3 regions of the Arthrobacter sp. LjRoot14 genome follow, and region 2 is predicted to be linked to each of the others. Evidence: riboswitches for the same ligand, from Rfam matches in the RefSeq annotation. Region 2 holds a riboswitch; each other region holds the start of a gene.

Region 1 (7,529 bases), 2.9 Mb from region 2:
GGTGGAGGGTCACGTGCCTGCGTTCTTCCGGCCACCAGGGCACCTCGCCGGGCGCGTCCAGCGGCAGTGCGTCAATCGTGGCGTCACTGTGCTCGGCGGAGAACCGATGGAGTTCAATGATCTGCTCCCGGGTTTCCTCCGGACCAGCCCACATGTCGGCGTCGGGTTCCGCGTCCTCAGCGTCCCAGGGCAAGTTCCGCTGACTCGGGCGCGCAAAGACCTCGCCGAAGTATCCGAGCTCCACGCTGGCCACATGCTTCACCAGGCCCAGCAGGTTGGTGCCGGTCGGCGTCAGGGGTCTCCGGGCGTCGTACTCATCCAGCCCGTCGAGTTTGGCCAGGAGGTCCGCGCGCCGCGTGCGCAGGTAGCGGTGCAAAGTTCCCTTGTCATCCATAGCGGGCACTATACCCACCCCTCGCCCAACGGTGCTGCGCAGGATTGCAGGCAGCAACAACTGAGAGAGCGTCCCGGCTCAGGAAGCCACAACTGAGAGAGCGTCCCGGAAAAACCGGCAGGAACTGAGAGAGCGTCTAAGTGGCCGGGCCGGCGGACCCTGAAATGGAGGCCTCGTGATCGGAGGGGGTTCGCCAGGCGGCCCAGTCGAGCGGCTGGACCGAGGGGCGGCCCAGGAGGTATCCCTGCCCGTAGGCCATTCCCAGGTCCATGACCGCCGTGAGCTCGGCCTGGGTTTCGATTCCTTCGGCAACCAGGTCCGCGCCTATTTGCCGGGCAAACTCCACCATGGCCGCGCCCAGGGTCTTCTGGCCCGCGGCATGGTCGATTCCCGCGATGAGGCTACGGTCGAGCTTGATGATGTCCGGGCTGAGGTGCGTGACCTGGCTCATCGAACCGAAACCCGCCCCGGCGCCGTCGACAGCCACCCGAAGTCCGCGCAAACGAAGGGGCGCCAACGCTGCCACGACGGGATCGTATTCATGCTCGGCGAGCCGTTCCGTCAATTCAATGACGATCCGGTCCACGGCCAGTTGGGATTGCTCCACGAACGCACGGAGCCGGGGGTCCAGGCAGGTGACCGGTGACAGGTTCAGAGCCACGTAGACGTGGGCCGGCAACTGTTCCGCGGCAACAAGGGCGGCCTGCAGGGCGGCGAACTCAAGGTCCGGTCCCAGGCCTACGGCAGCGGCCTCATTGAACCAGTGGTCCGCACTCGCGCCGTCGTCACTGACGAAACGCGTCAGCGCCTCAACACCCACGACGTTCCGGCTGGGAAGTTCGTGGATGGGCTGGAACGCGGTGAGGAGCATCCTGTCGCCGAGGATCGCCTCGATGCGGCGCCTGCTCCGGCGGGTGAAGAGCACCGTATTGCCGTAGTCCTCATCGGGAGTCGGCAAGTCCGGGCTGGGAAGGGCATCCTCGGAGTCATCCGACTGCTCGTCCGTGATGCTCCGTGTAGCCATGAGGTGCTCCAGGAGGGCGCGTTCGGGATTACCCGGGTACGATTCCATCCGGTCCCGCAACTGCTCACGTGCCCACTCGCTCTGCGGAGTGGCGTCACCCAGTACAGACTCGATGATGTCCCGTGCCTGTCCGCGGATCGTCGGATCACTCACGTCCGAAGGCGGTATCGACTGCGGTCCCCGGAAAGCAGTCGATTCTCCATCGGTCAATGCTGGAAAAGAAGTCTCATCCATTGACATTGGTTATTCCTTTATAAGTGCTGGTCCCGGCTGAGCCCGGGACCCGTCCGTGACTGCACCGCATACTGATTCGAGGATGCGGGAACCGCGAACGTTTCAAAAGCGTACAACGAGACCGGGCTGCCTGTCTCTAGCTGTATCCGAGTCGTGATGCTAAGTACGCGAGCTACTCCTCCACGAATTCCGCGGCCAGATGGATGTGGTTGTCGGCCAGCCATACCGGATTGAAGGCCTTGCTCAGGTAGTTGCTGCCGGCGTCGGGAGCTATCGCCACCACCACGGACCCGTGCGGCGCGGCACGCGCGACCCTGAGCGCTGCAGCCACCGCAAGACCGGAAGAGGGCCCCACGGACAGACCTTCTTCATTCAGCAGCCGGTGCTCCGTGGTGTACACCTCATTGTTGGGGACGCGCAGGAAGCGGTCCACAATGCCGCGGTCGAAGATCTTGGGCCACTCGGCTTCCGGCCAGGAGTTGCCCACGCCGTCCACCAGGATCTCGCCGGGGTGGCCACCGCTGTACACGGACCCAACAGGATCCGCGGCGATTACCTCAACATGGCCGCCGGTCTTTTCCTTCAGGTACCGGCCGTTGCCGCTGATGGTGCCGCCGGTCCCGATCCCCGCCACGAAATGTGTCACTTTCCCGGACGTCTGCTGCCAGATCTCCGGCGCTGTCCCTTCGTAATGGGCCAGCGGGTTGGCCGGATTGTCGAACTGCTGGGGCCGCCAGGCGCCCGGGTTTTCTGCCGTGATCCGGGCCGCGACCGCCCGTGCGTTCTCCGGCGACTCCGACGGCGCGGTCCAGTCCGTCACCACCACCCTGGCGCCGTAACGGTGCAGCGCGGCGAGCTTCTCGGATGAGATGGTGTCCCCGGTGACCACCACCACGGGGTGTCCGGTGAGGGCACCGATCAGCGCCAGCCCGATCCCGGTGTTCCCCGAGGTGCTCTCCACGATGGTTGCGCCCGGCCGGAGCTCACCGCTGCGCTCAGCCGCGCGGACCATGCTCAATGCTGTCCGGTCCTTGATGGAGCCGCCCGGATTATCCGATTCGAGCTTGACGTACACCGTGCTGCCGAGGCCCTTGGAAAGGACATCCAGGGGCACCAGCGGCGTGTTTCCCACCTGCGCCAGGACAGCTGCGGCGTCCGCCGCAACATCAGCCTCCCGGACCGCATGCCTGCCTGTCATGGTGCTCATCACTGCCTTTCCGTGCCGCCGGCGGCATGGGATTCCGGGCCGCCGTTCAGGGCACTGTTGAAGCCGTTCCCGAGGAAGGCGTCCAGTTCAACGCGCGCCTCGTCCACGAGCGCCGCGGCCGGCAGGTGCCGGGCCAGCAGGCCGGAAAGACGGTCGACGACGGCGGCCGTCCCGTTTCCCAGCGGCCGCACCGCGCGCGCCTCCGCCCCGGCCAGCAGGTACGCCGCCGTCAGCGCTTCGATGGCGAGCAGCTTCCCGGCAGCATCGACGGAACGCTCCAGCTGCTGGAGTGCCAGCGGCGCCAGTGTGGAGTGGTCCTCGACATCGGCAGACAGCGTGGGCGCACCAAGTGTTGCCGGCGCCGCGAGGAATTTGAGCTCGGACAGCAGGCCGGCGGCCGAATACCAGAGCAGTCCGGGCAGCTCTTCCGGCTCCAGCGGTGCCCCGTTCGTGGCGGCCTCGAGGTGCCGCTGGCGGATCCGACGCTGCGGCGGGTAGAGCTTGGCGATCCGGCGTTCGCTGCTGATCCCGAGGTGGGCCAGCCCCAGGCGCAGCGCCTCGAATGCCAGGGCCAGCTGCATGGGCTGGAAGTTGCCGCCGGAGACCATCCGCCCGGAGCCGATGTCGGTCAGCGGGTTGTCGCCCCGGCCGTTCAGCTCCACTTCCAGGGCGCCTTCCAGGGCCGTGACCTGCCAACGGATGGCGCCGTGGGTCTGGGGCGCCGCGCGGAAAGACAGCGCGTCCTGCACGGATACCTCCCGCTCCGGGTCCTCCAGCCACCCGCCCTCGAGGAGCCGCAGCACATGGGCCGCCGTGACCGCCTGCCCGTGAACTGCCTTGGCCGCCTGCACAGCCGGCGAAAACGGGCTGAGGTTGCCGCCGCCGTCGTGCCTTGCCGTCGCCTCGAGTGACAACGCGAGAGCGGTGTCCGCGAGGTCTGCGAGGCGGAGGAGGCGGTGCAGCACCAGCGCCCCGACGCCGATGGAATAGGAGTTGGAGCTGACCAGGGCCAGGGCTTCGCCGGGCGCGAGTTCCAGCGGAGCCAGCCCGGCGTCCGCCAGGGCCTGCCCGCCGGGCAGCAGCTGACCGTCCGTTGCCACCGCCTGGCCTTCCCCGATGGCGACGGCGGCAACAGCGGCGAGGTGGGTCAGGTCGGCGGAACCGACGGACCCTTCACGCGGGATCGCCGGGACCACCCCGCGGTTGAGCATCTCAGCGTAAAAGCGGGCTGTTTCCGGCCGGACGCCGGAGCCGCCGCGACTGAAGCCCACCAGCCGCGCCAGGATGACGGCCCGGACCTCGTCGGCGCCGAGAAACCCGCCCACCCCGCTGTTGTGGTACCGCACCACCTGCACCTGGTAGGCGAGGACCGCCTTTTCATCCACGGCGGTGTCCCGCCCGGATCCCAGCAGGGTATTGAGTCCGTAGACGCGGTGGCCGGAGTCGATGGCCTGCTGCACCACCTCGCGCGAAAGCCCGATCAGCTCCAGGGCGTCCACACTCAGGACGAACTGGACAGCCGGATCAGCCGCGGCCTCGGCGATATCCCGGGCACGCAGGTGGGCCGTGCCGATCAGGAAGTTTCCGCTGCCGCCGCCCATGGCGCTAGAAGTCCAGCAGGTTCCGGCGGAAGCCGCCGTCGCCATAGCTTGTCCGGAGCAGCCCGCGGCGCCGCAGCACCGGGGCCAGCCGGTCCAGCACGCCGTGAACGGTGGCCGGGTCAACGAAACCTGAGAACAGGAAGCCGTCCCCGCCCACCTGGACACCGGTTTCTTCGAGGTAGTCGGCAATCTCCTCGGCCGTGCCGATGATGCTGTCCCCTGCGCCGCCGCTGCGGGCCTGCAGGAGCTGGCGCAGAGTGGACCCGGGAGGACCCGCCTTGGCGAAATGGTCCAGGGTGCCCTGGTTGCTGTTCGTGGTGAGCTCGGGGAGCGGGGCGTCAAGGTCGAACTGTTTGAAGTCGATCACGGAGAGGTAGGAGATGGAGTTCAGCTGGCTGTCGATGTCGCGCTGCGTGAGCTGGCGGCGCTGCTCCCGGAGCTCGTCCGCTTCGGCGCGGGAGCCCACCACGGTGGGCTTGAGGACATACAGCACCTTGACGTCGTCGGGGTTCCGCCCTGCCGCGGCTGCCTCGGCCCGGATCGAATCACGGTAGGCCTTCATGCCGTCCGCACCCCTGGCGAGGGCAATCGCGACATCCGTGTTGGCGCCCGCGAAGGCCTTGCCCCGCGGTGACGCCCCGGCCTGCACCAGCACCGGTTCCTCGGGCATCGGTGCGGTGTTCAGCGGTCCACGGACCTTGAAGAACTCGCCGTCGTGGTTGATCGGGTGGACCTTCGTGTGGTCCGCGAAGATGCCTGCGTCCGCGTCCTCCACAATGGCGTCCGGCTCCCAGCTGCGCCAGAGCTTGCGCACCACGTCCACGAATTCCTCCGCTTTCTCGTAGCGGAGGTCGTGCTCGATCTGCTGGTCCAGGCCATAGTTCTGCGCGGCAAGGTCGCTGCCGGAGGTCACCACGTTCCAGCCCACCTGGCCGTTGGAGAAATGCTGCAGGGTGGCCAGCAGCCGTGCCGCCGTGAACGGCGGATAGAAGGACGCACTCACCGTGGGAACAATGCCCAGGTGTTCCGTGACGGAGAGCAGGTAGGGCACCAGGGCCAGCGGATCGTGCTTGGGTGCGAAGGATGCCTGCGCCAGCGACACCTCGGCGCTCCCGCCGTAGGTGTCCGGCACCGTGAGGGAGTCCTCGATGATAAAAAGGTCCAGCCCGGCCCGCTCGAATTCCCGCACGGCGTGCTGGTACAGGGCGGGTTTTTTCCAGTCGTACCCGATGCCGTAGCCGGGCGTGCCCCAGCCCTGGACACCGAAACCGTGACCCACAAACCAACCGAAGTGCAGCATGGGACTGACTGTATTCCGATTCGATTCATTCACGGCTGCCTGATTTCATCCGGCGTTACAGCGGTTCATCTCCCGTCATTATCCTCCCGGCAGGGTCTTTTGTAACTGCAGTCAGGGGTCGCGCAGGAACGGATGCGGCGCCGGTGCGCAGCCGCGGTGCGGGCGTTCCCGTTACGGAAGATGACGACGACGGCGGTGCGGGCCGCCGTCGTAAGTGTTACGTTTTTGGGGAGTAATGAGAACCGGTGCCAAGCCCTGACTGGCCGGTCGGCAACCCTCCTTCCACGGCGGGGTGCCTCAGGTGAATACTCGGCATATCGATATTCGAGTTGCAAGCGTGAGAGAAGGAGATCCGTCGTGTCCGACGCACCCGCACCGCTGGCCCCGGCAGCCGAACCGGCCGCCGCCGGCCAGGAACAACCGGCCCTGGCACTGCCGCAGGAAAAGCTGGCCTACCGGCTCATCACCGGCCCCGACGACCGCTCGTTCTGCGAGCGCATCTCCGCGGCCCTGGCCGACGGCTATGTCCTGCACGGGAGCCCGGCGGCAACCTTCAACGGCACCAGCGTGATCGTGGCCCAGGCCGTGATCCTGCCCGAGGCCGTCGCCAGCTCCGACGCTGCAGTGGCAACCGCAGTGGACGAACTTGAGTTCGACGCCGACTTCCCGGGCGAAGGCTTCGAGGGCCACGCATGAGCTACGCCGGAGACCTGAGCCCGCAGGACGCCTGGGCCAAACTGGAACAGGGTGCCGTCCTGGTGGATGTCCGCACCGAGGGCGAGTGGGCGCACATCGGCATCCCGGACACCAAAGCCACGGACAACGATCCCCTCTTTATCCAGTGGACCTTCCCCGGCGGCATCCCCAACCCGGACTTTGTCGACCAGCTGAAGCAGCAGGCCCCCGAGGATTCCGGCGTCGAACTGGTGTTCCTCTGCCGTTCCGGCGTGCGGTCCGTCGCCGCCGCCATTGCCGCCACACGGGCCGGGTTCACCGCCTACAACGTCCTCGAAGGCTTTGAAGGCGAACCGGACCGTTTCGGCGAACGCACCGTCAACGGCTGGAAGAACCGCGGCCTGCCCACCAATCTCGGAAAGAACTAAGTGACCTTCAATCCCGACGCCGCCGGCTGGAGCCCTGACACCCAGGCTGTCCGCGGCGGTCTTGACCGCACCAATTTCCAGGAGACCGCCGAGCCGATCTTCCTCAACTCGGGGTTCGTCTACGAATCCGCGGCAGCCGCCGAGCGCGCATTCACCGGCGAGGACGAACGGTTTGTGTACTCCCGGTACGGCAACCCCTCCGTCGCCACCTTCCAGGAACGGCTCCGGCTGCTCGAGGGCACCGAGGCGTGCTTTGCGACGGCGTCCGGCATGTCCGCCGTCTTCACGGCACTGGGCGCCCTGCTGGCTGCCGGTGACCGGGTGGTTGCCGCCCGCTCGCTGTTCGGCTCCTGCTTTGTCATTTTGAACGAGATCCTGCCCCGGTGGGGCGTGGAAACGGTGTTCGTGGACGGCCCGGACCTGGAGCAGTGGCGCGCCGCCCTTTCGGAGCCCACGACGGCGGTCTTCTTTGAGTCGCCGTCGAACCCCATGCAGGAAATCGTGGACATCGCCGCGGTCAGCGAACTGGCACACGCGGCAGGGGCGACCGTCGTCGTCGACAATGTCTTTGCCACTCCCCTGCTGCAGCGCTGCGGGGAGCTCGGCGCGGATGTGGTGGTCTACTCCGGCACCAAGCACATCGACGGCCAGGGTCGGGTCCTCGGC
Region 2 (7,529 bases):
CTCGGGACAGGCCGCCGAAACATTCGCCATCCTCAACGTCGCTGAAGCCGGCGATCACGTGGTGGCCAGCCCCAGCCTCTACGGCGGCACGTACAACCTGCTGGCCCACACCCTGAAGAAGTTCGGCATCTCCGTGACGTTCGTGGAGGACCCGGACAACCTCCAGCAGTGGAAGGACGCCGTCCGGCCGAACACCAAGCTCTTCTTCGGCGAGGTGGTGTCCAATCCGCGCCAGGACGTCCTGGACATCGAAGGCGTTTCCGGCGTCGCCCACGAGGCAGGGGTCCCGCTGATCGTGGACAACACACTGTCCACGCCGTACCTCATCCGGCCGCTGGAATGGGGCGCCGACATTGTGGTCCACTCGGCAACGAAGTACCTTGGCGGGCACGGCAGCGCCATCGCCGGCGTGATCGTGGACTCGGGCAACTTTGATTTCGGCAAGGACCCGGAGAAGTTCCCGGGCTTCAACATCCCGGACCCCACCTACAACGGGCTTGTCTACGCCAGGGACCTCGGCGCCGGGGGCGCCCTGGGCGCGAACCTTTCCTACATCCTCAAGGCCCGCGTCCAGCTGCTGCGGGACCTCGGCTCCGCGGTGTCCCCGTTCAACGCCTTCCTCATCGCCCAGGGCCTGGAAACCCTGAGCCTGCGCGTCGAGCGCCACGTGGCCAACGCGGTGAGTGTCGCCGAATGGCTGGAGGCGAGGGACGACGTCGAATCCGTGGCCTACGCAGGCCTGCCGTCCAGCCCCTGGTATGACCGCGGCCGCAAGTACGGGCCCAAGGGCACCGGTGCGATCGTGTCCTTCAACATCGCCGGCGGGGCCGAGGCCGGCAAGCGGTTCGTGGACGCGCTGGAACTGCATTCCCACGTGGCGAACATCGGTGACGTGCGCTCCCTGGTCATCCACCCGGCGTCCACCACCCACAGCCAGCTGACGGCGGAACAGCAGGCCGTGGCGGGGGTCACGCCGGGCCTGGTCCGCCTCTCCGTGGGGCTGGAGCACATCGATGACATCATCGCCGACCTCGACGCCGGTTTCCGCGCCGCCAAGGGCGACTGAGCCGTATGACTCCCGGCGCCTCGACGCCGGGAGTCATATTGCTGTCACATTCTTCGCCATTGCGGGGACGCATTTCGTAGACTCTTAACAGGTCATGAGTGCCAGCGACAGCCCCGGCTTGCTGGCCGGCAACCCTCCTTTCGCGGCGGGGTGCCCCGGGTGAAGACCTGGCCTGCCGGCCAGTTGGCGGCAGGCAAGCGCGAAGAAGAGGTCTTCAGATGACGATTGCCGTCACCCGCAGCGGTGTACCCGAAACAGCCAGCCAGGGCCTGTCGTCCAGTGACGTGAAAACCGCCGCAGGCAAAACCGCAGACGCTGTCCCCGACGGAACCGTCAAGTTCCAGGGCATCGGCGGGCTCCACCTTGAGGCCGGCGGCCACCTGCCGGACGTCAGGCTCGCCTACGAGACCTGGGGCACGCTGAACGCGGACCGTTCCAACGCCGTGCTGGTGCAGCATGCCCTGACCGGCAGCACGCACGTTACCAGGGGAGCCAGCGACGAAGAAGGCTGGTGGGAGCAGCTTGCCGGGCCCGGCGCCCCGGTCGATACGGACAAGTACTTCGTGGTCAGCATCAACATCCTGGGCGGTTGCTACGGCTCCACCGGCCCTTCCACTCCCGCGCCGGATGGCAGGCCGTGGGGTTCGCGCTTCCCCCTGGTGACCCTGCGCGACACCACGGCGGCCGAAGCCCGGCTGGCGGACGCCCTTGGCATCGACAGCTGGTACGCCGTCCTGGGCGGATCCCTGGGCGGAGCCCGCGCCCTGGAATGGGCCGTGAGCTTCCCGGACCGGGTCCGGCGGTGCGCCGTCATTTCCATCGGGGCAAGCAGCACGGCCGAGCAGATCGCCTTTGCCCAGGCGCAGACCCTCGCCATCCGCCAGGACGTGAACTTCAACGACGGCGATTACTACGGCGGCCCGGAGCCTGAGGCCGGCCTGGCCCTGGCACGCAGGATTGCGCACATCACGTACCGTTCCGCAGACGAGCTGGAGGCCCGGTTCGGCCGGAGCGCCCAGGGCGGCGAAGCCCCGCTCCAGGCAGTGTCGCTGGGAGACCGCGGCCGCTACCAGGTGGAGAGCTACCTCGACCATCAGGGCACCAAGCTGGTCCGGCGCTTCGATGCCAACAGCTACATCGCCATCACGGAAGCGCTCATGAGCCACGACGTGGGCCGGGGGCGCGGCCCGCTCAAGGAGGCGCTGGCCCGGGCCACGGCTGAGTTCTTCATTGCCGCCGTCAATACGGACCGGCTGTATTTTCCGGCGCAGTCCCGCGAACTCGCGGCTGCACTCCCGGGCGACGTCCCGGTGCATGTCATCGAGGCGCCCATCGGCCACGACGGTTTCCTGACTGAAATCGGGCAGCTTAGCGCTCAGTTGCGGCAGAACTTTTTCGCCTAGCCCGCCGGCTCAATGTGCATTTATGCAGAGCTGTTCTGCAGAAAATGGCGTTGAGCCTGCGGCAATGTGAGCCCATACTCTAGGGGACCGGCGCGTTGGTGGTGCACATCACACGCGGCCGTAACGGAATGGTCCACATGGTGTCGACGGAGACGCCGAAGGAGTTCACAATGAGCACGCAAAACTCCGCCGCAAGGCGCGCAGATGAGACTGACGTCAAAGCCTCAGGGCTAAAGAAAGTGGTTACGGCCTCCATGGCCGGGACCGTCGTTGAGTGGTATGAGTTCTTCCTCTACGCCTCAGCGGCCACCCTGGTCTTTGGCAAGACATTTTTCCCTAACTCAGGCACGGAACTGGACGGCATCATTGCCGCCTTCCTCACCTACGCGGTTGGCTTCGTCGCCCGCCCCATCGGCGGTATCGTCTTCGGTCATTTCGGTGACAAATTCGGCCGGAAGCAGCTGCTCCAGCTCAGCATCATCCTGGTGGGCGTCTCCACGTTCCTGATGGGCTGCCTGCCGACCTTCCAGCAGATCGGCTACTGGGCTCCGGCCCTGCTGGTGTTCCTGCGGTTCGCCCAGGGCTTCGCCGTCGGCGGTGAGTGGGGCGGGGCCGTCCTCCTCGTAGCAGAGCACAGCCCCAGCAAGTCACGCGGCTTCTGGGCCAGCTGGCCGCAGTCCGCTGTTCCCCTGGGCAACCTCCTGGCCACCGGCGTACTGTTCACGCTGTCCTCCACGCTGTCTGCCGCCGACTTCCTCGGCTGGGGCTGGCGGGTGGCGTTCTGGCTCTCCGCTGTGATCGTGCTGGTTGGCTACTACATCAGGACCAAGGTCACCGACGCCCCCATCTTCCTGGAAGCCCAGAAGGAAGTCACCGTCGAGAAGAAGGGCTACGGCGTCGGCGAAGTGTTCCGCCGCTACCCGCGCGGCGTCTTCACCGCCATGGGACTGCGCTTCGCGGAGAACATCCTCTACTACCTGGTGGTCACGTTCTCCATCACCTACCTGAAGGTGGTTGTCCAGACGGACACCTCCCGGATCCTCCTGCTCCTGCTCGTGGCCCACTTCATCCACTTCTCGGCGGTGCCGATGGTCGGCAAGCTTTCCGACGCCTTCGGCCGGAAGCCCGTCTACATGGCCGGTGCGGTCCTCGGCGGTACCTGGGGCTTCTTCGCCTTCCCGATGATGGACACCAAGAACGATCTGGTCATCCTCGCAGCCATCACCATCGGCCTGCTCTTCCACGCACTGATGTACGCCGGCCAGCCGGCCATCATGGCCGAGATGTTCCCCACCCGGATGCGCTACTCCGGCGTCTCGCTCGGCTACCAGGTCACCTCGATCGTGGCCGGTTCGATGGCCCCGATCATTGCCACCGCCCTGCTGAGCCAGTTCAAGTCCTCCACCCCGGTGGCCATCTACCTGCTCGGCGCCTGCCTGGTGACGATGGTGGCCGTGTACTTCCTCAAGGAAACCCGCGGGATCTCGCTGCACGATGTCGACGCCGCGGACGCCCAGGGCACGGCGGACCTCCTTGCCGCCAGCAAGAAGTAGGGGCAGCCGGTTCACATGCGCGTCGCAGTTCTGTACTCCACCGTCCCCGCCGGAACCAGCTACACCGAAGCGCGCCCGCTAGTGGTGCAGGAGCTCGACCGGCCCGAACCCCGCGCCGGCGAACTGGGAGTGGCCATCACCTACTCCAGCTTGTGCCACTCGGACCTGTCCGTGGTGGACGGCTCCCGGGTACGGCCGCTGCCCATGGCGCTGGGGCATGAGGCCGTGGGCCGGGTGGTGTCAGTCGGTGAGGGCGTCCATGACGTGGCTGTGGGCGAGCACGTTGTGCTCGTCTTCGTCCCCAGCTGCGGCGAATGCCGGGCGTGCCGGTCCGGGCGCCCGGCCCTGTGCCACCGTGCCGCCGAAGTCAACGGTTCAGGGGACCTGCTGCACGGGGAGGCGCTGCTGCGCACGCCGTCAGGGGAGCGGATCAACCACCACCTCGGGGTGTCGGCTTTCGCGGACTACGCCGTGGTGGCGCGGGAATCAGTGGTGGTAATCGACGACGACGTTCCGGACACTGTCGCGGCCATGTTCGGCTGCGCCGTACTCACCGGAATGGGCGCCGTGCTGAACACGGCGGCGGTCACCGCCGGACAGTCGGTGGCAGTCTTCGGGCTCGGCGCCGTCGGGCTTTCCGCCGTGATGGCGGCGTCCCTGGCCGGCGCCGCAGCCGTCATTGCCATCGACCCCAACGAAGGCAAGCACCAGCTCGCCCGGGACTGCGGTGCCACGGCAGTGGGAACTCCCGACGACGCCGCCCGGCTGGTTGCCGAGGCCACCGGCGACGGCGTGGACGTCGCCGTCGAGGCCGTGGGCTCTGCCGGCGTGATCGCCTCGTGCCTGGACCTCGTAACGCGCGGCGGCGCCGTCGTCTCCGTCGGGCTGCCAAAACCCTCGGCGGAACTGACCGTCGGAGCCCTGCAGTTTGCCGGAGCGGGGAAGCGGCTGCTCGGCTCCTACATGGGAGATGCCGTCCCGGAGCGGGACATTCCGCTGTACCTTGACCACTGGCGGGCCGGGCGGCTTCCGGTGGAACTGCTGCACACGGACACCAGGCCGCTCGCGGAAATCAACGAAGGCCTTGACGCCCTGGCAGCAGGGCAAGTGGTCCGCCGGCTGTTCCAGGCGTAGCGTCAGGGCCGGTGTTGTGTCAGGCCGCCAGGACGTCCCGGCGGCCTGACACTTCCGCCTTGAGCGCCTCCACCACGGCCCGGACGGACGCCGAGCGCAGCGACTCAGGACGCGCCACCGCCCAGATGGGGAGCTGGCGCTGGAACAGCTCAGGCAGCACCGGAACGAACTCGGGGTTGTCGGCCACCATGAAGTTCGGCAGCAGGCCAATGCCTGCCCCGCGCCGGACCGCCTCGAGCTGGGCGAAAATGCTGGTCGCCTGAAAACTGGTTTTGGGGGCGGGCAGCTGCGAGGACCGGTGGCCCAGCTCCGCCACCTGCAGGGCCGACTCCACATAGGAGACAAATCCGTGCTCGCGGACGTCGTCCAGGGCGGTCGGCAGTCCCCGGGACCGGACGTAGCCCGGACTGGCGTACAGCCGCAGGAAATAGTTCGTGAGGAAGATGGGCTGCACGCTGGTGACTTCCATCCGGCCCACCACCACTTCCAGGTCCACGCCGGACCGGTTCTGGCTGACTTTGCGGGTGGCGCTAAGCATCTCGACGTCCAGCAACGGATTCTCCTGCTGCAGGCGCACCAGCGCCGGGGCCACGAATTGCGCACCGAATCCATCGGACGTGCTGATCCGGACCATGCCGGACAATGAGTGTTCGCCGTCGCTGATGGCGCCGGCCAGGGATCCGAGTGTCGCCTCGATCGCCTCGGCGGCGGCAACCGCCCGGCTGCCCAGTTCGGTCAGTTCCCAGCCGTGCGGGCTGCGCTCCAGCGTCCGCCCGCCCAGCTGCTTGTCCAGCGCCAGGATCCGGCGGGAAATGGTGGTGTGGGTGGTGCCCAGCGTCTCCGCCACGGCATTGAACCGGCCGAGCCTGGCCACGGTCAACAGGATCAACAGGTCGTCCGGACTGGGCAGCCGGTTCACATCCACTTTTTCACACCCATGCTTTCAGGCTCACAATGCGGCTTTTAGAGAGCATGTGCATCAATGCACATGCTCTCTGTAATTTTTCCCCTTGATTGCACTGTAACAGGGTGTGATGGTGGACACGGAACTTCCAGCAATACCGGCTGGTACACGAAGCAAAGGAGCTTTCGCCATGGCAGTAGTCGCTTGGATCGGTCTCGGGAACATGGGTGGGTCCATGTCAGCAAACCTGGCAAAGGCCGGTCACGACGTCCGCGGGTTCGACCTCAATCCCGAAGCGGTGGCAGCTGCAGAAGCCGGAGGCGTGAAGCCGGTAGCCAGCATTGCCGCGGCGGTGGACGGCGCCGACGTCGTGTTCACCATGCTGCCGAAGGGCGAACACGCCCGGGCCGTGTACCTGGGGGAGGACGGCGTCCTTGCCCATGCGGACACGCGGACGCTGCTGGTGGATTCCTCGACCATCGACATCTCCTCCGCACAGGCACTGCACGACGCCGCCGCTTCCGCCGGCTTCCGTTTTGTGGACGCCCCGGTCTCGGGCGGCATGAGCGGGGCGAAAGCCGGAACCCTGACGTTCATGATCGGCGGGGAAGCGGGTGCCGTGGCCGAGGCCACGGAGTACATCCGTCCCATGGCCTCCAACATCATTCCCACTGGCGGTCCCACCACGGGGCAGGCCGCGAAGATCTGCAACAACCTGATGCTCTTCATCAACCTTGCCTCCACCGCCGAAGGGGCCGTGCTGGCCGAGCGGCTGGGCCTGGACAAGCAGGTTTTCTGGGACATCGCTTCTGTGTCCTCCGGAGACAGCTGGGCGCTGCGGACCTGGTACCCGGTAGGAGGGGTAGTTCCCACCGCGGCCTCCAACAACGACTTCGCTCCCACCTTCACTACCGAACTGGCCAACAAGGACATCGGCCTGGCCATCAGCGCCGCCCGCGACACCGGAACCCCGCTGGAAATCGGTGAGCACGTGCAGACGCTCTTCCAGCGGCTCATCGACTCCGGGCAGTCCGGCAAGGACTGCTCCATGATCATCAAGCTTGTCGACGGCTCGCTCGAGACCTCCAAGTAACCGCACCCTGCTTCACGAATAGGACTTTCCCATGGAACGTATTCCGCACTTCATCAACGGCGCCCGGATCAGCGACGCCGACCGTTTCGGCCCCGTCTTCAACCCTGCCACCGGCGCACAGGACAAAGAGGTGGCCCTGGCCTCGGCCGCCCGCGTGGAAGAGGCCATCGCGGCCGCGCAAGCCGCCCTCCCGGGCTGGCGGGCCACCAGCCTGGCCAAACGCACCAACATCTTCTTCCGGGTCCGGGAACTCCTGACGCAGCGGAAGTCCGAGCTGGCAGCAATCCTCACCAGCGAGCACGGCAAGGTGCTTTCCGATGCAGAGGGCGAGATCTCCCGTGGCCTCGAAAACATCGAATTCGCCACCGGGCTTTCC
Region 3 (7,529 bases), 1.5 Mb from region 2:
TCCGTCGCGACTCACCGGCATCGCGCACCTCCGCGGCCACGAAACGGACCGGCTCGCGGCACTCGTCACGGAGATCAACCGCCTCGGCGGGGACGCCGAGGAAACCTCCGACGGCCTGGTGATCCGGCCCGCCAAGCTCCACGGCGGCGTCGTGCACAGCTACGCGGACCACCGCATGGCCACCGCGGGGGCCATCCTGGGCCTTGCCGTTCCCGGCGTGGAGGTGGAAGACATCGGCACCACGTCCAAGACGATGCCGGACTTTCCGCAACTGTGGGAAGCCATGCTTTCGCAACAGCCGGACCGGCAGACGGAACAGGCCCGTGGGGCGTAGCACCGGCTCCTGGGACGAGTCCGATATCCGGATCCGCCCCAACAAGAAAGGCTCGCGTCCCCGGACCAAGGACCGCCCCAGCCACGACGACGCCGTGACCGGCAGGATCATCACGGTTGACCGCGGGCGCTATACGGCCGTGGTGGGCGAGGACAGCGGGAACGAGCGCACGGTGATTGCCGCGCGCGCCCGTGAACTGCGCCGTTCGCCTGTGGTGGCCGGGGACTTCGTGTCCCTGGTGGGAGATGTTTCGGGGGCCCCGGACACCCTTGCGCGGCTCGTGAAGATCCAGGACCGCCGCACGCTGCTGCGGCGCAGCGCCGATGACACGGACCCCATCGAGCGGGCAGTGGTCGCGAATGCGGACCAGCTTGTGGTGGTGGTTGCCGCCGCCAATCCGGAACCGCGCACCGGCTTCATTGACCGGGCCCTGGTGGCGGCGTACGACGCCGGGATTGAGCCGTTGCTGCTGGTCACGAAAGCGGACGTCAAGGATCCCACGGAGCTCCTGTCCAACTACCGGCACTTGGATTTTCCGGTGATCATCAGCCGAACTGCGGACGCCGCGGCCTCCGGAATCGATGCACGCTCGGATGACGGGCTCTCGGCCCGCCTGGACAGTGATGCCGTCTCGCAGCTGCGGGCCCACCTCGACGGCAAGGTCACCGTGATGCTCGGCCATTCCGGCGTAGGGAAGTCCACCATGGTCAATGCCCTGACGGGTGCTGAGCGGGCCACGGGAGGCGTCAACGCCGTCACCGGGAGGGGACGGCACACGTCGTCGTCCGCGCTTGCCCTGCGGATCAGTGATGCGCCCGCCGGTAGCTGGATCATTGACACGCCCGGCATCCGGTCTTTCGGCCTTGCCCACGTGGATCCGGACCGGATCCTGCGCTCGTTCCCCGACCTCGAACCCGGCACGGATGCCTGTGAACGCGGCTGCAAGCACGATGCCTCCGCCGTCAACTGCGGCGTGGACGCCTGGGTGGCCGAAGGACACGCCGGCCCGTCCGGCGCGGCACGCCTGGCGTCCCTTCGGCGGCTGCTCGGCACCGACCCCCGCATGGAAGCGCAGGACGCCAAGGAACTCGGCATCGTTTCGTGACATCCCGGCCCGCCGGCCGCAGAGACGGTAGTTTGGAACCATGACCCAACCCGCTTCGAGCTACAACGATGACCTGCGCCTCGCCCATGTCCTGGCCGACTCTGTTGACTCCCAGACCATGAGCCGCTTCAAGGCGCTGGATCTTCAGATTGAAACCAAACCGGATCTGACGCCGGTAACGGATGCTGACAAGGCAGCTGAAGAGTCCATCCGCGGCCAGCTCTCCCGTTCCCGTCCGCGAGATGCCGTCCTCGGCGAAGAGTTCGGCAGTTCCGGACATGGTTCCCGCCGCTGGATCATCGATCCGATCGACGGCACCAAGAACTTCGTCCGCGGCGTGCCGGTGTGGGCCACCCTGATCGCCCTCGTGGATGAAGGTGAGCCGGTGGTCGGGCTGGTCAGCGCGCCGGCGCTGGGCAAGCGCTGGTGGGCAGCGAAAGGTGCGGGCGCCTACATGGGACGGTCGCTAGCTGCCGCCACCCGCCTCAAGGTTTCGAACGTGTCCAAACTGTCCGACGCTTCCCTCTCCTATTCAAGCCTGGGCGGCTGGAAGGAACGGGGCAACCTGGACGAGTTCCTGGGACTCACTGAGGAAGTCTGGCGGACCCGCGCCTACGGTGACTTCTGGTCCTACTGCATGGTGGCGGAGGGGTCGGTGGACATCGCCTGCGAGCCGGAACTGAACCTCTACGACATGGCGGCGCTGGTGCCGATTGTCACCGAAGCCGGCGGACGCTTCACCTCACTGGAAGGAGTGGACGGCCCCTTCGGCGGAAACGCCCTGGCCACCAATTCAATCCTTCATTCCGAGGTCCTCAAGCGGCTGAACCCGGAACTCGACGACCTCCTCTGACGCGCGACCCGGCCCGGTGCCCGGCCCGCCGCCAAGCGGTTCCGGCCCGGGCGCATCACCGCGGGCACAACCACCGGTAGCCGAATAAACGACGGCGGATTCCCTCCTTAGGGGGTGTCCGCCGTCGTTTTATTCGGTGCCATCCCCCTTCTTCCGACGTGCGTAACAAAGAGCTTAATAATTGCCGCGACTTTCCCGCGCCGCGGTGAATGTCCTAATCTCGAAACAGGTCACGAGTGCCAGCGCTAAACCCCGGTTTGCTGGCCGGCAACCCTCCATTCGCGGTGGGGTGCCCCGGGTGACGACCAGGCCGGTCCGGAACGGACCCGGCAAGCGCGGATCCCCGGAGTGCGGGGTCCCTTTACAGTGAGGTCCCCATGACTACTGCCACTTTCCCCGCAAACGCCGCAACCACGTCCGCCGCAGGCCTTCTGGACCCGCGGTTCACCGTCGCCCAGCGCCCCCTCTCAGCCGTTACCGGCGCGGAGATCCAGGCTCCGCTGATCCAGGGCGGGCACGTCCGCTACGCGAACCTGGACTACGGCGCATCGGCCCCGGCGCTGTCCGTTGTTTCGGCCTACCTCAACGAGATCCTGCCGTACTACGCCAGCGTGCACCGCGGCGCGGGCTATGCCTCGCAGATCAGCACGTCGGTGTACGAGAATGCCCGGGACATCGTCCGCGGGTTTGTGGGCGGCAGGGCGGACGATTCCGTCATCTTCACCCGGAACACCACGGACTCACTGAACCTGCTGGCCGGGTGCCTGCCGGTGTCCAACGGCCGCCAGACCGGCGAAGTGCTGTACCTCGACATCGAACACCATGCCAACCTGCTCCCTTGGCAGGGTGTGCCGCACCGGAGTGTTGTTGCCGCTCCTACGCTCAGGGCCACCCTGGAGAACCTGCGGTCCGAGCTGCGGCAGGGTGGCATCAGCCTGCTGGCCGTCACGGGCGCCTCCAACGTCACCGGCGAAATCCTTCCCGTCCGCGAGCTGGCCGCACTGGCTCACGAACACGGTGCAAGGATCGTAGTGGACGCGGCGCAGCTGGCCCCGCACCGCCGCATCGACATCGCCGCGGACGACGTCGACTATCTCGCCTTCTCAGGCCACAAGCTGTACGCGCCGTTTGGCAGCGGTGTCCTCGTGGGCCGGCCGGACTGGCTCGACGCCGGGACGCCCCACCTCGCAGGCGGCGGAGCCGTGCGTGAGGCCCGGCTGGACTCCGTCAGCTGGACCACAGGGCCGGCACGGCATGAAGGCGGCTCACCGAACGTCCTTGGGGCCGCCACCCTGGCCCGGGCCACCCAGGTCATCGGCGCCCTGGACCAGGACCTGTGGCACGCCCATGAGACGGCCATCCGGTCCTTCCTAGTCGAGGGACTGCGGAAGATCGACGGCGTCACTGTCCACCAGATCTTCAGCGACACCGACCAGGCCACGGACACCATCGGTGTGGTCAACTTCTCCGTCGCCGGCTACGACGCCGGCCTTGTGGCGGCCTACCTCTCCGCGGAGCACGGCGTGGGCCTGCGCGACGGCCGCTTTTGCGCCCACCCCCTGCTGAAGCGGCTGGGACTGCCGTCAGGCTCGCTGCGGGCAAGCTTCGGCGTCGGCTCCCGGCTGGAGGACGCCCAGCGTTTGCTCGCCGGCATCGAGGAACTCCGCCGGACCGGCCTCGGCTGGGACTACGTGGTGGATTCCGGCCGCTGGGTGCCGGCCAACGACACCCGCAGCTACCCGGACTGGGCACCCAATACCCCCGGCACTGCCGGCGCGGCACCCTGCACCGAAGACTAAGGGCGCGGCGTGTGCGGTAAATTCGAGGGGTAAGAATTCCAGCCTGCCCGAAGGAGACTGCACGTGGCACGGGGAGGCCCCAAACTGCACCACCAGCGCCGGTACGAGCTCGGCCGGAGTTACCAGGACGGCGGCGAACACTATGACCGGGTCCGTCCCGGCTATCCCGCCGATTCGGTGGACTGGCTGCTCCGAAGCGTTGGCGGGATGGGCGGCGCGTCCGACGCCGCTGACATCGGCGCCGGGACGGGAAAGTACACCGCTTTGCTGGTGCAGCGCGGCCTGAATGTCACCGCAGTGGATCCCTCACCGGACATGCTCGCCCAACTCCGGCTGGCCCTTCCGGGGGTTCCTGCGACGGAGGGCACCGCGGAGTCCACCGGACTCCCGGACGCCGCGTTCGACGTCGTGACCGTTGCCCAGGCATGGCACTGGTGCGATCCCCGTCTGGCCAGCACCGAACTGTCCCGCATTCTCCGTCCGGGGGGCGTGCTGGGGCTGATCTGGAACCAGCTGGATACGTCGGTCCCGTGGGTCCACCGGCTTTCCCGGATCATGCATGCCGGCGATGTGCACAAACCGGACTTCCACCCCGCGATCGGCCCGGAGTTTGCCGGTCTTGAGAGCCACCTGACTCGCTGGGAAGATCCCGTGACCACTGAGGACATCGTCGAACTGGCAAAGTCCCGCAGCTACTACCTCGCCGCCGGAGAAGGGATCCGGGCCAAAGTCCGCGCCAACCTGGACTGGTACCTCCACGAGCACCTGGCACACTCCGCCGCGGACGTTATCGGACTCCCCTACCTGACCCAGACCTGGCGGGCGTTCAAGGCATGAGTCCCGTAGCCAAAGCGGTAGGCTTGGACTCGTGAAGACCGGCGCACCCTCCTCCTCGATCGAGGACTACGTCAAGGTCATCTACTCCTTTACGGAGTGGCAGGACAAACCCATCACATCCTCGCAGCTGGCACTGCGGCTCGGCGTCGCCAACTCCTCGGTCTCGGAAATGGTCCGCAAACTCAAGGACCAGGGCCTCGTTGACCACAAGCCCTACAGCGCCATTACGCTCACGTCCGACGGAGTCCGCCTCGCGCTCTCCATGGTGCGGCGCCACCGCCTCATTGAGACGTACCTCGTGCAGGAACTCGGGTACAGCTGGGACGAAGTCCACGATGAAGCCGAGCTCCTGGAGCACGCGGTGTCTGACACATTCATCGAACGGATGGCCGGAAAGCTCGGCAACCCCCTAAGGGACCCGCACGGTGATCCCATCCCGGCGGCCGACGGTACGGTCCACATGCCGCACGCGCACCGGATGAGCGAACTCGACGAGGGCCATAAAGGCCGCATCACCCGGATCAGCGACGACAATCCCGAACTCCTGCGCTACCTTTCCGCGCAGGAAATCGACCTGGACGCCGACATCGAAGTACTGGGCCGGAAACCGTTTGGCGGAGCCCTCGTGGTCAGGATCGGTTCCGCGGGCGCAGACCGCGAATTCGACCTCGCCGACGAGGTGTCGTCAGCGCTGTGGGTCTACAGCGAATCCCGCCACGCCGGATGCCGGCTGGCGGATGCCTGAAGGGGCGCCGCCTGAATGAGTGCCGCCAGTAACCCGGACTGGCGGGCGTGGGCGGCGGTGGCTGCCGGGGCGCTGGCGGGAACAGAGCTCCGCTACGGCCTGGGCTTGCTCTTTCCGGACCCTGCCGGCGCGATTCCCTGGACCACGTTGGCCATTAATGTGTGCGGAAGCTTTGTCCTCGCCTCCCTCACCACCCTGTGGATCGCACGCCCCAGGACCGCATTCTGGCTCAGGGCCGGGATTGGCCCGGGGCTGCTGGGATCCTTCACCACCTTCTCGGCCGTGGTCTTCTCCGTTGACCAGCAGGCACGGTCCGGACAGCACGTGACCTGGCTGATCTATCTGGCACTTTCCCTGGTGCTGGGGCTTGCCGCGGCCGCTGCAGGCTGGAAAGCCGGCAAGGCCTTGAGCGACCGGACAGGTGGAGCCTCATGACGGCGCTTTTGGTGGGCATCTTCGGCGTTGCGGGGGGACTGCTCAGGTTTGCCATCGACACCTGGTTCGCGCACCGTGCCGGGACCCGCCGGCACTGGCCCTGGGCAACACTGGTGGTCAACGTCGTCGGTTCACTGGTCATCGGCCTGTCCGTGGGCGTTACCGGCCGGCTGGGGCTCGGCGAGGAATGGCATGCGGCGATCGCCACCGGGCTGGCCGGCGGGCTGACCACGTTCAGTTCCTGGACCACGGCCACCATCCGGCTTGTCAGTGAGGTGCGGTACCTCGCTGCGGCCCTGAACGTTGCCGTCAATCTCGTGGCCGGACTCTCCGCAGCAGCCGTGGGGATCGCCCTCACCGGCTGACAGCGCGCGGCTGACCGTCGGTGGAGGCCGGACGCCCGCCGTCGTGAATCTGAGGCGGCCCGGCGTCCCGTATCGTTAAACGAATGGTTACGCGACGTGAAGCAGCTCAGATCCTCGATATTCCCCTGGAAATGGCGCACCGTCACGGTATTCCCGCGCGGCTGTCTGAGGCCGAACTGTCCGAACTCCTGGACAATCCTCCGGCCTGGCTCATCCAGTCAAGGGCCAACCGGACCGGCAAGAGGCCAGTCTGGGTCCAGCTGACCTGTGCTGTGTGCGGTTTCTCGGAGGCCGCGCGGCCGAAGAAGTGGTGGCCGCCGTTCACGTACGTCTGCTGCGTCCATCACGCACCGAGCGACCTTCCGCCGGTACTTCCGGGGCTGGTGCGCAGCGAGTACGAGGGAATCGGCAGCCGGTTCGTCGGCATAGTTGACGTTGAAGTGCCTGTTTCGTAGGCCAGTTACATTCGTGGCAAAACAGGCGTACCTTACAAGCACGGGGCTTATTCAAGGCCCCGAGGTAAGGGAGGGCGACATGCCTGACAAATCGCCGCACCGGCAGGTCACCAAGAAATCGGACAAGACCATCAAGCAAAAGAGGGCCGAAAAGAAGTCCAAGCATGATCTGGACACCCACGTGGACCCCGTGGCGCACATCAAGAAGCGCTGACCCCGAGGCCACGGACGGCCGCTGGAGAATGCAGGAACGGTGCAGAACACAAAAGGCCGGAAGCTTTCGCTTCCGGCCTTTTGCACGGGGTGGAACTGCGTTGCCGCCGTTCCGATGGTGGAGATGGGGGGAATTGAACCCCCGTCCGATGTCGTGTTGTCAGGGCTTCTCCGGGCGCAGTTTGCGTCGGATTTTCTCGGCCCCAGCTATCCTGCAAACAAGTAGCTGATCCGGGCCCAGTCATCTAAGAGTCCCGTTCACCCCAATGACGAAGGTAAACAGCAGTGGCTATCTTAATGACGCCAGGATCCGGGACGATAGCAATCCCGGGCTGACGGACTGTCTTACTGCTTAGGCAGCGAGAGCGAAGTCAGTGCGCGTTTGTTT

The links. Region 2 has a riboswitch for S-adenosylmethionine ahead of metX (homoserine O-acetyltransferase MetX). Riboswitches for the same ligand answer to the same signal wherever they lie in the genome.
Region 1: another riboswitch for S-adenosylmethionine. It lies ahead of ACSQ12_RS20180 (DUF1737 domain-containing protein); the one in region 2 lies ahead of metX (homoserine O-acetyltransferase MetX).
Region 3: another riboswitch for S-adenosylmethionine. It lies ahead of ACSQ12_RS13820 (aminotransferase class V-fold PLP-dependent enzyme); the one in region 2 lies ahead of metX (homoserine O-acetyltransferase MetX).

Annotation. Positions count from the first base shown of each region.
Region 1 covers NZ_CAXURL020000001.1:4,439,913-4,447,441, forward strand. The annotation lists gene ACSQ12_RS20155 (DinB family protein) at 1-394, opposite strand, end outside; gene ACSQ12_RS20160 (EAL domain-containing protein) at 531-1,571, opposite strand; gene ACSQ12_RS20165 (PLP-dependent cysteine synthase family protein) at 1,825-2,850, opposite strand; gene ACSQ12_RS20170 (aromatic amino acid ammonia-lyase) at 2,859-4,460, opposite strand; gene ACSQ12_RS20175 (NtaA/DmoA family FMN-dependent monooxygenase) at 4,465-5,760, opposite strand; SAM riboswitch class IV at 5,992-6,104, shown strand; gene ACSQ12_RS20180 (DUF1737 domain-containing protein) at 6,187-6,456, shown strand; gene ACSQ12_RS20185 (rhodanese-like domain-containing protein) at 6,453-6,863, shown strand; gene ACSQ12_RS20190 (O-succinylhomoserine sulfhydrylase) at 6,864-7,529, shown strand, end outside.
Region 2 covers NZ_CAXURL020000001.1:1,529,917-1,537,445, forward strand. The annotation lists gene ACSQ12_RS06840 (bifunctional o-acetylhomoserine/o-acetylserine sulfhydrylase) at 1-1,066, shown strand, start outside; SAM riboswitch class IV at 1,157-1,272, shown strand; gene metX (homoserine O-acetyltransferase MetX) at 1,285-2,469, shown strand; gene ACSQ12_RS06850 (MFS transporter) at 2,640-4,022, shown strand; gene ACSQ12_RS06855 (zinc-dependent alcohol dehydrogenase family protein) at 4,038-5,156, shown strand; gene ACSQ12_RS06860 (LysR family transcriptional regulator) at 5,176-6,075, opposite strand; gene mmsB (3-hydroxyisobutyrate dehydrogenase) at 6,251-7,153, shown strand; gene ACSQ12_RS06870 (CoA-acylating methylmalonate-semialdehyde dehydrogenase) at 7,185-7,529, shown strand, end outside.
Region 3 covers NZ_CAXURL020000001.1:3,063,472-3,071,000, forward strand. The annotation lists gene aroA (3-phosphoshikimate 1-carboxyvinyltransferase) at 1-334, shown strand, start outside; gene rsgA (ribosome small subunit-dependent GTPase A) at 324-1,439, shown strand; gene hisN (histidinol-phosphatase) at 1,480-2,292, shown strand; SAM riboswitch class IV at 2,521-2,634, shown strand; gene ACSQ12_RS13820 (aminotransferase class V-fold PLP-dependent enzyme) at 2,670-4,091, shown strand; gene ACSQ12_RS13825 (class I SAM-dependent methyltransferase) at 4,155-4,928, shown strand; gene ACSQ12_RS13830 (metal-dependent transcriptional regulator) at 4,960-5,673, shown strand; gene ACSQ12_RS13835 (fluoride efflux transporter FluC) at 5,689-6,108, shown strand; gene ACSQ12_RS13840 (fluoride efflux transporter FluC) at 6,105-6,473, shown strand; gene ACSQ12_RS13845 (hypothetical protein) at 6,557-6,928, shown strand; gene ACSQ12_RS13850 (hypothetical protein) at 7,008-7,142, shown strand; RNA gene ssrA (transfer-messenger RNA) at 7,258-7,529, opposite strand, start outside.